DNA from 3 places in the Halobacillus sp. H74 genome. Region 1 is predicted to be linked to each of the others. Evidence: riboswitches for the same ligand, from Rfam matches in the RefSeq annotation. Region 1 holds a riboswitch; each other region holds the start of a gene.
The links. Region 1 has a riboswitch for thiamine pyrophosphate ahead of thiW (energy coupling factor transporter S component ThiW). Riboswitches for the same ligand answer to the same signal wherever they lie in the genome.
Positions count from the first base shown of each region.

Region 2: linked by a shared signal. The riboswitch ahead of ACTWPX_RS07070 (acetylornithine deacetylase) and the one ahead of thiW (energy coupling factor transporter S component ThiW) in region 1 are both predicted to bind thiamine pyrophosphate.
Region 3: linked by a shared signal. The riboswitch ahead of thiT (energy-coupled thiamine transporter ThiT) and the one ahead of thiW (energy coupling factor transporter S component ThiW) in region 1 are both predicted to bind thiamine pyrophosphate.

Region 1 covers NZ_JBQQCI010000001.1:345,761-350,682, forward strand. The annotation lists gene thiD (bifunctional hydroxymethylpyrimidine kinase/phosphomethylpyrimidine kinase) at 1-524, opposite strand, end outside; gene tenA (thiaminase II) at 521-1,207, opposite strand; TPP riboswitch at 1,256-1,361, opposite strand; gene thiW (energy coupling factor transporter S component ThiW) at 1,367-1,855, opposite strand; TPP riboswitch at 1,937-2,046, opposite strand; gene ACTWPX_RS01675 (DUF3221 domain-containing protein) at 2,160-2,693, shown strand; gene ACTWPX_RS01680 (PucR family transcriptional regulator) at 2,718-4,388, opposite strand; gene eutB (hydroxyectoine utilization dehydratase EutB) at 4,407-4,922, opposite strand, start outside.
Region 2 covers NZ_JBQQCI010000003.1:112,511-117,432, forward strand. The annotation lists gene ACTWPX_RS07055 (hypothetical protein) at 1-173, opposite strand, end outside; gene ACTWPX_RS07060 (hypothetical protein) at 270-491, shown strand; gene ACTWPX_RS07065 (YndM family protein) at 635-1,078, opposite strand; TPP riboswitch at 1,831-1,942, shown strand; TPP riboswitch at 2,095-2,199, shown strand; gene ACTWPX_RS07070 (acetylornithine deacetylase) at 2,288-3,577, shown strand; gene tenA (thiaminase II) at 3,577-4,263, shown strand; gene ACTWPX_RS07080 (aspartyl-phosphate phosphatase Spo0E family protein) at 4,347-4,490, shown strand; gene ACTWPX_RS07085 (hypothetical protein) at 4,785-4,922, shown strand, end outside.
Region 3 covers NZ_JBQQCI010000008.1:31,062-35,983, reverse strand. The annotation lists gene ACTWPX_RS16950 (YgjP-like metallopeptidase domain-containing protein) at 1-29, opposite strand, end outside; gene yfkAB (radical SAM/CxCxxxxC motif protein YfkAB) at 214-1,338, opposite strand; gene ACTWPX_RS16940 (SDR family oxidoreductase) at 1,585-2,493, shown strand; gene ACTWPX_RS16935 (alpha/beta hydrolase) at 2,447-3,196, shown strand; TPP riboswitch at 3,288-3,388, shown strand; gene thiT (energy-coupled thiamine transporter ThiT) at 3,474-4,040, shown strand; gene ACTWPX_RS16925 (phospholipase D family protein) at 4,290-4,922, shown strand, end outside.

The DNA of each region.
Region 1 (4,922 bases):
ACAAGTGCTGCCCCGGCGCCTAAATCCGTCACGATATGTTTTGCAGCCATTTTCATATCTTCTTCCGTTTCAATCGTTTCTCCAGTTAAATGTTCTGCTTCCGGGATATTCGGGGTCACTAATGTTGTCAGAGGAAGGAGCTGTTTTTTCAGATACTCACGTGATTCCGACTCAATTAAAGGATCCCCGCTTTGGGCGACCATGACAGGATCCATCACATAGAATGCATCCACCTTCTCTAGCCACTCTTTGAAGGCTTCCATCATATTTTTTTGGGCAATCATTCCTGTTTTCAGAGCATGAATCGGCATATCTTCGGAAACGGATTGCAATTGCTGCCGAAGCATTTCTACAGGAATATGGTGCACATCCCTCACCCCCGTGGTATTTTGGGCAACAATGGAGGTGATCGCACTCATCCCATACACCTTCAGCTCCTGAAAAGTTTTCAAATCAGCTTGGACACCTGCACCTCCGCTCGGGTCTGTTCCAGCAATGGTTAAAGCACAAGGGATCTGTTTCATCGTGACACCGCCTCCTCTAGTGGCCATTGTTCACATGTGTAAGACATCTCCCAAAAAGCCAATTCCAATTGACAGCTTTTCCGGAAGGCTGTTTTCATCTGCTGTTTCTCCATTTCAGAAGCTTGCTCAGCATACTTATCCAGTCGTGCACATAACTGACCTGTCAATCCTGCTACTTCCTCTTCTGCATAGAAGTTAATCCATGTATAAAAGGGGTGAGAATCATTTGGCTGATACTGCCTGATCAATTCGTTCCCAATTTCCAGGTACGTCCAGGGACAAGGAAGCAAAGCAGCTAATATTTCTCCAAGGCTCCCTGTGTGGGCATGATAGAGCATGTGCTTGATGTAATGATCTGCGGTAGGTGGAAGTTCATACCCCTGCAATGCCTCATAATCGACGCCGATCACATTACAGAAATTGTGATGGGGGTGAACTTCGCTATGAAGAATGAAACCGATTTGCTCGTTGAAAAGTTCTATATCTTCTCTCTGTGCAGACTTGGCTACCGCAAGGCCATATACATGCATGAAAGCATTCAAATATTCATAGTCTGCTTTGATATAATGAGCTATAGACTCATGAGGAACATCGCCTTTCCCTATTCCCTGCACGAAAGAATGAGCAAAAATTTGTTCCAGGACATCTTGATTTTCATTTTTTAATTGTTGAGTAAATGACATAGTGAGCCTCCTTGATATATTCGGAAGCTACCAGGAGGGAGGTTTTGAGGATCCTGAGGACTACTTCCCTCCGCTGGCATGACCCAGATCAGGTGTTGAGGGACAAAGGAATCTATCCTTTTCTCAGCGAGTACTCGCGCCCCTAGTAGTTTCCGTGTATTATGGTTGTAAGAGATATTTTTCAACTTCTATCCGAGACAATACAAACCAACCGATCATTGCCCCAGAGATACTGCTGACAAGAAACGACGGTAAAAAAGCAAAGGCACCCGCCGAGCTGCCCATCACCAATTGAGCAATTGGTACAGCTACAAAAGCACCGATCACACCGGTTCCTATCACTTCTCCGACAATAGCGGAAGCTTTTTTCCTGTACATTTTGTAAAATAGACCCGCAAAAAGGGCCCCTACCATACCGCCCGGAAAAGCCAGTATCGTACCTAAACCTAACAAAAACCTTAAAATACCAATGCAAAAAGCGATGCCGACAGCAGGGAGAGGTCCCAGTGTCACCGCAGCCATCACGTTAACAGCGTGCTGGACAGGATATGCTTTAGCCACACCGGCAGGAAACCATAGGAATTGAGCACCAAGCGTGCCTATGGCTATGAACACGGCCATTGTAGTAAGTAGGCGTGTATGCTGCATGTATACCTCCTTTCTTATGAGGAGAAACAAAAAAGCCAGATCCCTAGAAGGACCTGACTTGGAATGAAGACAGTCGATATATAAATCGTCTGACTACTTCCCTCCGCTGGTATTAACCAGATCAGGTTCGTAAGAGTCAGAAAGCTTTTTCGCTTTCCTCTCAGCCAATTCAGGCTCCCCTAGTAGTTTAATAGAATTATTCGCTTGGTTGGTATTCATCATAACAAATTCGGATTTATCTGTCATGTGAAACTTTTTTATGAAAGAAACGTCCATGTAATAACAAAGTAAAGGAGCGATCTTCATGAAAAATTGGTGGATGATTGGTTTGCTGGTCAGTTTCTCCTTTCTCGTTGCCAGCTGTGGAACTCAAGAATCCAGTTCTCAAGAATATGACCCAGCAGATGAAAAAGAAGCACCTGCCCCGGACATGAGTGGATTTGTCATGGAACAAGAGGAGGACAGAATTTTAGTTGTCACCTCAATGAATGAAGAGACCACTCAGGAAGGACGGGCGATGTGGGTCTCTGGAGTTTCCAGTGACCCATGGGTAGGAAAACAAGTGGAAGTTTGGATAGACGGAGAAATTTTAGAGTCTTTTCCTGAACAGGCGAAAGCCGAGAAAGTTCAAGAGCTCGAAATGAGTGAGGTGGAAGGAGCCGATCTCAAAGCATCAGAAGCCCTATCAACAGCCTTGTCTGAAATCCGATCCACCGAGGATATCCTTGTAGTTGAAATGCTGGCATTCGATGTAGATTCTGATAAATGGACGGTCAAACTCCATAGACGCGGGGAAAATGATGATAAACTGAAGGAAATCGTCGAGGACAAAAAATAGAGCGCCTCCTTTTTTAGAAGCGCTCTATGTCTCCACCTTTTTCAATAGCCATAACCTTACACTTAATTCCAGCAAAAAGAGGTCATCTGCATCCAACAGGGATAAACCCGTCAAATGCTCAATGTTACGGAGACGATGAAGCAGCGACTGTCTATGCAAATTCAGCGCCCTCGCCGTCTGGCTCACATTGCTGTTGTATTTATTGTAGATCATAAAGGTGTGGATCAATTCGGTTTGCCTTTTTTGATCATAATCAATCAGTTGTTTTAATGTGTCATGCACAATATTCCCGATTTCCTTTTCATGGGAGAGAGCCATGAGAAGTCTATTCATCCTGGTGTCACTGAAAAATGTCCGCTCCCCTTCTTCATGCTGCTGTCTTCCAATCTTCAAAGCCGTCACCGCTTCTTCATAGCTCTGATGAAACGTGCGGTATCCCCCTTTGTGACAACTAATCCCCCAATTGATGGTAATTCCTGCTAACAACTCGTGAAGCCTTCGTTCAATAAGGTCGAGAAACTGATTGGTGGTTTCTTCAAAATTTGGCTGGTCCGCTTCTAAATAAACAATGACCTCGCCTTCCTCAAATGTTGTCATCGTCAGCCTTTCTAAAACATCACCCGCGTGGGTCACTTCTTTTTGGATATAGTAATTCCGGCTATGCATCGAAGAGGATTGAACCGAGTGAGTGGGAGAGCCGATATGGTCGTCTACAGGCTGCACGAAACGGATGTGACCGACCAGGCATATATAAGGTTTTTCTAAATCATATCCTAACAATTGAGCCTTTGATAAGAGTGCTTTATCCATCTGGACATCTTTCTTGGCCAGTTCAAGAAGAAAATTATCTTTCAGGCGGATTTCAGTCATTTCAATCGCATTTTCTTTCACGAAGTAAAGAGCACATGCGGTCAAAGCGTGTTCAAGAATATTCAGAACGACCCACGATAATTTTTGGCCCTCCTCAGGTTTGAATAAAAGGTAGCCTTGTTTCTTATAATTCGATAAAATCGTCAACTGGTGACAATCGTGTTCACCGATCCGATAGGTCTCAATATAATGGACAAGGGGGTGGTCACTGGCGACGTCCGTTGTCACCAATACACTTTGCTCTTCTTCGCGGCCGTTCAATACATCGATGAAATAGCGATCAAAGTGCTGGTTCGCCCTTATTTGCTTATTATGATCACTTATCGCTGTAGGAATATTCGTGTTCGTGTACAAAATGGTGGTGATCTCCTGAAGTCCCTTGCCATTCAAAACGCAGTTAATCAATTCCTGCCGTATTTCTTCCGCCTTTTGTTGTTCTGTCTGTCTCTCCCTGCTGATGAGGTGGAGGACTTCCTGCACTATATCTCCGAACCTGACTTCCCAGGGGATCTCGATCAGGGCAAGGGAATGCTCTTCAGCCAGTTGGATAATCCTGTCTGGAATCTTATAAATATATCGCCCTGTAGCAAAAGCCAATGCCGAAGCATCAGCCTTTATAACATCCATGACATACTCTTCTAATGCCAGAATATCGCCCGCACACCCTACACCCGTACTCAAAACAAATTCATTGTTCCGCACAAAATTTTCTACAGGTGTTTCGATCACAGAAATCCATTCGACCTGCCTGTTAAGACATGGCGTCTGCACCTTCGCCTGTTTAAAGACGGGAAGACCTAAAACATCATCGACCGTCACTTCCATAGAAGCCCCTCCCCCTGTTTAAACCCTTGTAATAAGTCCAGTCATTGTTTCATGATCGATGTTATTACCACTGACAACAAGTACTACATGACTCTCAGGTTGATAGTCTTCACTGAGTAAAAGACCAACCCCTGTAGCCGCTGCTCCTTCTACAACCATTTTATGATGTTCTAGTAAAAATAATAATCCTTCTCTTATTTGTGCTTCCGAGACAAGTACGCCTTTATTCATATATTTTCTAGTCATAGGAAAAGTGAATAGATTCCCTGTGCCGATTCCTCCCAGCAGACTATCAGCCAGTGTATCTTCTTCTTCGAGGATGACTGGATGACCTTTTCTTAAACTTTCTTGCATGACAGCCCCCTTTTCCATCGTTACCCCAGTAATTCGAATGGAGGGATCCACCGATTTCATTGATAAACCGACACCGGACAACAAACCACCTCCTGATAAAGGGATGATGACCTCTTCTACTTCCGGGCATTGTTCCATGATCTCAAGCCCGATGGTCCCCTGACCTGCAATAATGTCTTT
Region 2 (4,922 bases), on a different contig from region 1:
CTAAACTCCACAGGTATCCCCATAAAGTTCAAGGTCATCATAAGTGGATCTCCATGTTCATCGACAATGGGTCGATTCCTAATTTGTTCTCCAAACCATCCCTCATTCATCTTTATTTTAGCTGCATCATCGTTAAGGAAAATTTCCATTTCTAAATCCTTGAAAGCTCTCATTTAATGACCTCCATTTTCCAGTTTACTTCTAATATGATTGTGATAACATACATATTAACAGAACAAATGTTCGTATTAAAGAGGGGGTGACTGTAAATGATGGGAATATTGAATCGTGCTGCAGATGCTAAGAAGAGTCTTGAGATAATTTATGTAGATGGGAAAGGGAACATGACTCAAAGGAAAATCCGCGTTGTAGAAGTCCGTGAAAATCAAATCCTCGCTTATTGTTACTGCCGGAATCAAGTACGCTTATTTAGTAAAGACGGAATTCTTTCAGTGTTTCCTTGTAATGAAAGGAAAAGTGTAGTCATTTGATAAATAGAACCGCAAATAAGGGGGAAAAGACCAAACTTCTTAATCACATGATTGACTACTCCTAACAAATTACAATATGTATTAAACCTGTTCAGAAAATAATCAAGGAATCCCTTTAAGGGATTCCTTGATTAAAAAGTAATTTATTTATCGTTGGTATGGTTCTCATCTGGAGTAATTTCTTCAGATGCTTCCATGCTTAATTCACTACTTGGTTTAATATTTTCTCGTTTTTCCTTTTTCTCTCTATCAAGGCTTCTTGCTACAGATTTGTGGAAGAAATACTCAAAGATTGTTAAGGAAATTGCTGAATATATTGAAGCTTCGAATACGTCATTTCCTACAGTTAAAGCATCGGTCATAAAATACAGGACAACAAAGGCTAATACGAAGTCTGCACTTGTAGCAACTGTATTATTGGATCGTGAAAGTATCATTAAGTCCCCCAATGCATACGAAAGTACATTAAGTACAAGGGTAATTAAAAATACATTTCCGAATGATACATCAAACCCGAGTCCTAAAATGATATAGAGAATTACTAAGCTTAACAAAAATTTCATGGCGAGTAGTTTTAAATGTGTCATTGAAATCACCTCCTCATTTTTTATTATCTCCAAGGGAGGGAAGGCTATCCTTGTAAATGTATCTCTAAAAAGATATGCCCTTATAATGAAGAAACTCGGGTAAGTTATTTATGATTTGGGGCAGAAATGGGGCAGAATTTTATTATTATTGCCCCAATTTCATTGGTGAACGTCGTTTTTAATCTTAAAAAACGTTGATTTAATGGTATTTAGACCTGCATGAGCGATTGCTATCCGAACTACTCCAACAGCCTTCTAAGCTGTAGGTCGTTCCGTGGCCAGTTTGAGCTTGTACTTCCGACTGGATAATGACTGGATTTTATTTATATATACACATATCCTATTTGATCTCGCACTAACAACGTAAAGTTGGAACACCGATTATCTAAGGGTTCTTACGTCTTATCTTCTATTATTTATTTAATACAGTGAATGGGCGGCATGATGTAATAACGCCCAAAACCCTGGTATGAAAGGGTTTGTAGCCTGATATAATCCCTGATTGACATACTTCTTGTCATTCAAAAATCGGAAAACCATATAAATGAAAGCCTCTCGTAGTTCAAAGAACTTTTGAGAGGCTTTTTTATGTATGTAAATAAAATAGGGATTTTTACTTTTTGTAAATATCATTCAGAAATTGTCTAGTTTCGTGGTGCCAATCCACAAATTGAAAAAAGTCAGACAACAGTATAGACGAATAAATAAAAATAATGTATGGTATAAATGAAATCAATGAAAAATTTAATAGGTGAATTCACTAGGGGAGCCTTTTTTAAAGGCTGAGATCAAAGTATAACTTTGGAACTCTTTGAACCTGACCTGGCTAAAAACACCAGTGGAGGAAAGTGCATACATGAAATATAACAATTATATTTCATCTTGTTAGTATAATTGAACAAGCCACTTTTCTTTTCTGGGAAGTGGCATTTTTTATGTCTAGAGAGTGCTGCTATGAGACTGCGTATCTATTACCCGTTCCCTACGTTCAATTCCCGGATAACAATTTAATAAGTATACTTCACTGGGGGAGCCATGAATTGGCTGAGAGAAGCTTGGAGCTTTGACCCTTATAACCTGATCTAGATCATACTAGCGGAGGGAAGTGAAGCGAGTGGAATCTTTCTTTCTATATCTATATTCAAAAGTAATAGCTCGCTCCTTCTCGTGAAGGGGCGAGCTATTTTATTTTGGAAAGGAGCAAGTATTATGGATAACAAGTTAGTTCGGTTATGGAATGAAGTGGAAGAAAGAGAAGAAGAAATTTTGACCCTATTGTCCGATTTGGTATCCTATCCAACTTTGAGTCCGCCTGCCAGAAATGCGGAGAAAGCTCAAGAGTACATGGCCGATAAAATGAAAGGTCTGGGCTTTTCCATCGAGTCATGGGATCTGTATCCAGGGGATCCTGTGGTAGTAGGCACTAAACGGGGACAAGACGAAGACCAGGCGAAGAGTCTGATCATTAACGGCCATCTCGATGTAGCAGCAATCGAGGAAAATGAGCGATGGGAGTATGATCCATTCGTATGTACGGTAACGAAAAACAAAGTAATCGGGCGCGGGGTAGCAGATATGAAAGGAGGCATGGCTGGGGTTCTTTTTGCATTGCAGGTGTTGCATGAAGCTGGTGTAGAACCTAAAGGAAATCTCTCTGTCCAATCCGTTGTTGGGGAGGAGGTTGGAGAAGCAGGGACTAAGTCTTGTTGTGATAGAGGGTATCATGCTGATTTAGCGTTAGTAGTCGATACAAGTGACTGTCATATTCAGGGGCAGGGTGGTGTGATCACTGGCTGGATAACAATCGAAAGCAGAGAAACACTTCATGATGCCCAAAGGCGGTCGATGGTCCATGCTGGGGGTGGACTCCATGGTGCTAGCGCGATAGAGAAAATGATAAAAATAATTACAGCGTTGCAAGAGTTGGAGCAGCACTGGGCAGTCACGAAATCGAGCCCTGGTTTTCCTTCCGGTTCCAATACAATCAACCCGGCTGTAATTGAAGGCGGCCGTCATGCGGCTTTCATTGCCAATCGCTGCTCGTTATGGATCACCGTCCATTACTATCCGGACGAACACTATGAAGAAGTGATCAGAGAGATAGAAACGCACATTAATCATGCAGCAAAGGCAGATCCCTGGTTAAGAGATCATCCACCTCAATTTTCATGGGGTGGTACGTCCATGATAGAAGAACAAGGAGAAATATTCCCTGCATTTTCAGTGGACACCAGGCATGCCGGGGTTGAGTTGTTGGCAAACGCACATCAACGTATTTACAAAACTCCAGTGGATTATTCTATGTCTCCTACTGTTACAGATGGGGGATGGTTAGCGGAGGCCGGCATCCCTACTGTCCTGTATGGCCCCGGAACACTAGATCAAGCACATGCTGTTAATGAGTCGCTGAATCGAAACCAGCTTTTACGGTTCACCAAAACAATGGTCACTTTTTTATATGACTGGTTTCAATATTCTGAGCGAAAGGATGAGATATGATGTTTACCGATCGTCTTTATAATCATGCTAAACCGATATGGGATGCCTATCTCGAACACCCATTTGTAATGGGGATTGGCGATGGAAGTTTAGAGCTTGAAAAATTCAAGTTTTTCATGGAGCAGGATTACTTATATTTAATAGACTATTGCCGGGTGTTTGCGTTAGGAAGCGTGAAGGCAACACGTTTAGATAGCATGGCCATGTTTGCTGATTTACTGCATTCTACTCTGAACGAAGAAATGGACCTGCATCGAAACTATGCAGGGAAACTTGGAATCAGCAAGCAAGCATTAGAAAACACCACACCTTCCTCTACACTTTTAGCTTATACGAGCTATATGCTGAACAAGGCCCATCAAGGGTCGGAGGCTGAGGTAGCGGCATGCGTGCTTGCCTGTACGTGGAGCTACAATGTTATCGGACAGACGCTGAACGAAAATGAGGGGGCCAGTGACCATGAATTCTATGGTGATTGGATAAAGATGTATGCTTCGGACGAATTTACGGAGCTTGCGGAATCTATGAAAAACTTGATGAACGAACTTGCGGATGATAAACCAGAACGAGAAAAAGCTCATTTAGAAGAAATCTTCCTTCATACGAGTAAACTAGAATATTTATTCTGGGACATGGCTTACCACAAGAAAATGTGGCTGGAGAATTCAAATCTACTGAATAGCTGAAACGATTGGCAGAAGTGAGTCTATCTAAAAATTAACTTACATTCACTAGCAAGGGAGACGGGGAAATATGGAAACGTCTACTGATCCTTGGGAATAAGCTGGGGTTAACACATAAGGAAACCTTTGAAAACAGTCAAATACTTGATGAACTATTAAATGAATTCGAAAGGGAAAATAATTCGGTAGACCACCAGCATGATGTAAGATCTCCTCAAACCCTGATGTGACGGGGAATACAGCCTCTTTGAATCAATGAATGACATACTTTGTGTCATTCGAAAACTAAAATAATGTTCTAAGAAAAAGTCTCTCAACAAATTTTCTAATTGTTGAGAGACTTTTTTAGTCGGCATATTATGGAGTACTTTAGTCTAGGGGTTCAATCGTGACCCTTCCTAAAGTTGATTCGATAGTGGACTATTCTTTCAATTTTATTAATACATAGGTCTCTCTCCCAAGCATAAAACCAATAAATACATATGTATATGGGGAGGGGAGGGATTACTATCTTAAGTAATGTTATGTATTTTGATTCAGAAGGTAACAGGGTCGACGAGCTCGATATTCAGCAAGAAGAAGCTTGCCTCTTTACCATTGATTATTGTACAACAGCGGTCGTCCCGGATGGATTTACATTTAGTTTTACTTCTTTTGATAAC
Region 3 (4,922 bases), on a different contig from region 1:
TTTGTTTTTCCGTATGTAATTGCTGGCATAGGGATTCCCCTTTCGTGTTTTCATTTTAATCCAGGGTTGTGCAGGCGTCAAAAAAAGCGCCCCTGGCAAAGGACGCTTTTGGACTGGAGTTAGATAGGACCTTACATGTTTCTATGGCAAAAAGGGGAAGCGATCGTTTCCCTGAAATCTATCGGTACACTGTAAGGATGGGACGAACGCAAGTTATAATGTAATGTTTGTTTTCCTTTTTTGAAAATCCACATCTTTATAATACGTGTTTTTGACAAGAACATTCGGACCGAGGCACTGAACGGCAGGACAATGACAGTTGAGGTTCTTAGCCGTATCTGTTTGCATCCATTGCTGATAAGCATCTTCAAGTTTCGTGTTCTGGATGTTACCGAGTCCGGGCTCATCACCGAAATCGGTCACGATGATATCACCACTGAAAATGTTGACGTTGAGACGGGAGCGGCCATCCGGGTCATTACGTACCGTAACATTCTTTTCCTTGTACAGTCGTTTTAACATGTTCAAATCTTCCTCTGATGCGCTGCAAGGATAATAAGGTAAGGTTCCGAACAGCATCCAAGTGTCTTCATCACGGTGATCGAGAAGGCGGTTGATTCCTTCACGCATTTCTTCCAGACTCAATGTTTCCAAACTGCTGGCGAAATCGACAGGGTACATCGGATGAATTTCGTGTCTGGCACACTTCATTTCTTTGACATGATCATGGATAGATTCCAGATACGGGAAGGTCCGTTTGTTCAGCATCGTTTCCGCTGATACCATCACACCTTCTTCTGAAAGCCGCTGTGAATTTTCCACCATCCGATCGAAATATTTCTGCCGGTTTTCTTCGGAAGGCTTCCGTTCCATACGAGCGAAACCTGTATGAATGAATTCTTCAATCGTTCCCCAGTTATGTGAGATATGTAAAACATCAAGGTATGGAATGATCGGAATATATCGTTTGTAAGGGAGTGTCAAATTGGAGTTGATTTGTGTGCGCACTCCTCGTTCATGGGCATATTTCAACAATGGGAGAACATAGTTGTCGACAGACTTTTTCGACATCATCGGTTCACCGCCTGTAATACTCAATGTTCTCAGGTGAGGGATTTCATCGAGACGTTCACGGATCAGGTCCATTGACAATGCTTCCGGATCTTTCGCCTGCAGTGTATAGCCGACGGCGCAGTGTTCACAGCGCATGTTGCACAAGGTGGTGGTTGTAAATTCAATATTGGATAACTTCATTTCACCATGTTCCTGGACATCCATGTACGCTTCCCATGGATCATAGGAAGGAGTAAGCTCTTGAAGCTTCATGTCAGTACTCATAGGCTATGAAACTTCCTTTCTTTTAAAATTCGGTTGTAGACAAACCTTTCTCATTTTAACATTATTCAACCGAATACTATACCATTCCTTGCTTAAAACCTAAGTTAATATTCTTATGAATAAGTAAGCGATAACTGGTGTGGAGAGAGGGGGGATGTTGGTGATGGCCAATTTCAATAAAAAGGAGATTTGGTGTGTGATAGCGAACAATAGGGGGTAAAGCAAGGAATAAAGGAGAGTAGTTGAATGAGCCAAACCGTTTTGATCACCGGATCTTCCAGTGGGTTCGGTTACCATACCGCTATTAAATGTGCAGAAAAAGGATTTAAGGTCATCGCGACGATGAGGAATATGGAGAAAGCCTCTGTATTTGAAGATGAGACCCTGGCCCCGGAAATCAGAAGTCTGATTGAAGTCTGGGCATTAGATGTAACGGATATAGATTCTATAAAGCGATTCGAACAACAACTGGAGAGCCTGGATAGGCTGGACGTACTCGTGAACAATGCGGGCTTTGCGATTGGTGGTTTCCTCGAACAAGTACCGCTGGAAGCTTACCGACGCCAATTTGAAACGAATGTATTCGGGGTGATCGGTGTCACCAAAGCTGTGCTCCCTTTGATGAGGAGACAAGGACGGGGGAAAATCTTTAACGTAAGCAGTGTCAGTGGACTGATCGGCTTCCCCGGCCTATCCGCCTATGTATCATCTAAACATGCACTCGAAGGACTATCAGAAAGTCTACGCTTTGAAGTCCGGCCTTTTGGTATTGATGTAGCATTGATTGAACCAGGTTCTTATCAGACGAACATCTGGTCCTCTGGCATGGAATTGCCTGAGACTGTCCATGATCCTGATTCGCCATATTCAGACTACACGAAAGGTCTATGGAGTGCTTTGAATGAAGAGTCCCATGAAAAGCCGGGTAAGGTAGCTGATTTTATGGCAGACCTTATGCAAAAGGAGCAGCTGTCTAAACTCCGTTATCCGATTGGAGCCGGGGTAAGGATGAATGTGTTTATGAAACGAATCCTTCCGTGGCGGTGGTTGGAGAGAACAGTGTTGAAAAAAATACTTGGAACCGAAAAAGCGGAAGGAGAGAAGAGATATGGAACAAAGCATCGTAATGAATGGAGCGGAAGACATACGGTTTGAAGGGAATGAGGTGGGCATTCTGCTCTGCCACGGGTTTACAGGCACGACTCAGAGTATGAGGTCTTTAGCGGAAGCTTATGCGAGAGAAGGCTACACCGTCCATTGTCCTCGTTTGAAAGGTCATGGGACGACCCCTGAGGATATGGAATCTACTTCTTATAAGGAGTGGATCCGCTCTGTGGATGAAGCATACCAGTGGCTGACTGAGAGGTGTTCCACTGTTTTCGTTGCCGGATTATCGATGGGTGGTGCGCTTGCCTTGTATATAGCAAGTCAGTATGAAGCAGTCAAAGGGGTCATTCCCATTAACGCCGCCATCCAAATCCCGGCCTTTGAAAGCAGTATTTCATCGGAAGAGCGGTTTTTGGATGCCATCGGATCGGATATTAAAGACCAGGGGAGTCATGAACTTGCCTATGATCGCACCCCGGTTAAATCGATTCAAGAGCTTGTTCATCTGATGGACCAAGTAAAAGAGCGACTGGATGCTATTCATTGTCCCATCATGATTTTCGTTTCAGATGAAGACCATGTCGTACCACCGAATAATTCAGAAGTGGTTTTTGATTCCGTCTTTTCGGAGCATAAAGAAATCATTCACTTAGAAAACAGTTACCATGTTGCGACACTGGATTACGACCAGGATTTAATCATAGAAAGAAGCCTTGAATTTTTCCAGATGTACACGAATACTAAAGGCTGAGATAAGAGTATTTCCGGGGCAATAAGATAATCTTTGTAATTAATCCGAAAGTCTATTATAATAGTAGACAAATCAAGAAAAGTAACGGTATAAAGCCTTCAAGGGGAGCCTTCTGGCTGAGAGTGAACTCTTCGTTCTTACCCTTCGAACCTGTCAGTTAATACTGACGCAGGGATGGCGGCTTTTTTGATGGTGCAATGCATTTGGGACTCCTCCATCAGGAAGCTTCCCTATTTGGCATTGCTTTTTTTGTGTCTTTCTACAGGAGGTAGGTCAGATGAGGAATCGTCGTGTTTTATTTTTAGTAGAAATCGCTATTTTTTCAGCATTAGCGTTGTTGTTGGATATTTTACCTTTTCTATCTTTCAAGTTATGGGCGCAAGGGGGATCCATATCCCTTGCAATGGTGCCTGTGTTCATCATGGCATTCAGGTGGGGAATCAAAGGTGGCATGGCCACAGGCGTCTTATTAGGAATCTATCAAATCTTAACAGGAGCCTATATCATTACGCCGGTACAGACGATTTTAGATTATATCATCGCCTTTGCTGTCATCGGGGTAGCGGGATTTGTTGCCAAACCATTGTGGAAAGCGATTAAAGCCAAAGAGTCGAAAGCATTGGTTGGCTGGATCGTATTTGGCTGCTTCGTAGGGAGTTTGCTACGCTTTATCGGTCACTTTACTGCCGGGATTGTTTTTTACGGGGAATTTGCTCCGGAAGGACAACCGGTGTGGCTCTACTCACTCGTCTATAACGGGGGATATATGTTGCCTGCTTTTATTTTAAGTAGTATTGTGGTCAGTCTGTTATTTGTGCAGCGACCTAAATTATTGATGCATTAAGCCGTTGAGGCAGGATAAAAGAATTTTTCCACTAGGAAACCCGAACGAAAAATCGTTCGGGTTTTCTTTATGAAGAAATAAATGCATACGCCGCTCCGGCAACATACTTCACTTCTTTTTATGTTAGAAATTTCAGGTCATAAATGAGAGGAAGCCAACACTGAAATTCGACAAATTTTGTTTGAGAGGTTTGAAATGAAGGGGGATGGTGAAAATAACTAAGCGCTCTAAAAAGTGGAGGGGATTGTTGTGCAGCGTTTGAAAAGATTTTATAAAAGCAAGTGGTTTTGGATTGTACTTATCTTTCTAATTATTATCAGTTTGACGATTGCGTATCATACATCGTGGAAATCACTCCCGGAAGGGGTTTCCTATGAGGGGGAAGAACACTCCATGGACAGTGTGGAGTTTTTCCGGGATTTGACCTATGAGAATGACGAAGGGGAAACCGTTCATGAGTTGGAAATTTTTGAAGAAATCAACCGGACGATCTCTGAAGCTGAGGATTTTATCGTTGCGGACATGTTTTTGTTCAATGGATATACCAGTGGAAAACATGACTTTCCTAAGATCTCAAAGAATCTCGTAGACGCGATCCTCAAGAGGAAAGAAGAAGTGCCAGATTTAAAAGTGGTATTTATTACAGATAAGATCAATACGGTTTATGGATCTTATGAATCAGAAACGATCCGCCGTCTGGAAGATGGTGGCGTGGATGTTGTATTAACGAACCTGGATCAGCTGCGTGATTCCAACCCTGTTTATTCCAGCGTTTGGCGCGTGTTTTTTTCCTGGATGGGGACAGGGGATGATGGGTGGATCAAAAATCCATTTTCCAAAGAAGCTCCTGAGGTAACATTGAGGTCCTATATGAAATTGTTG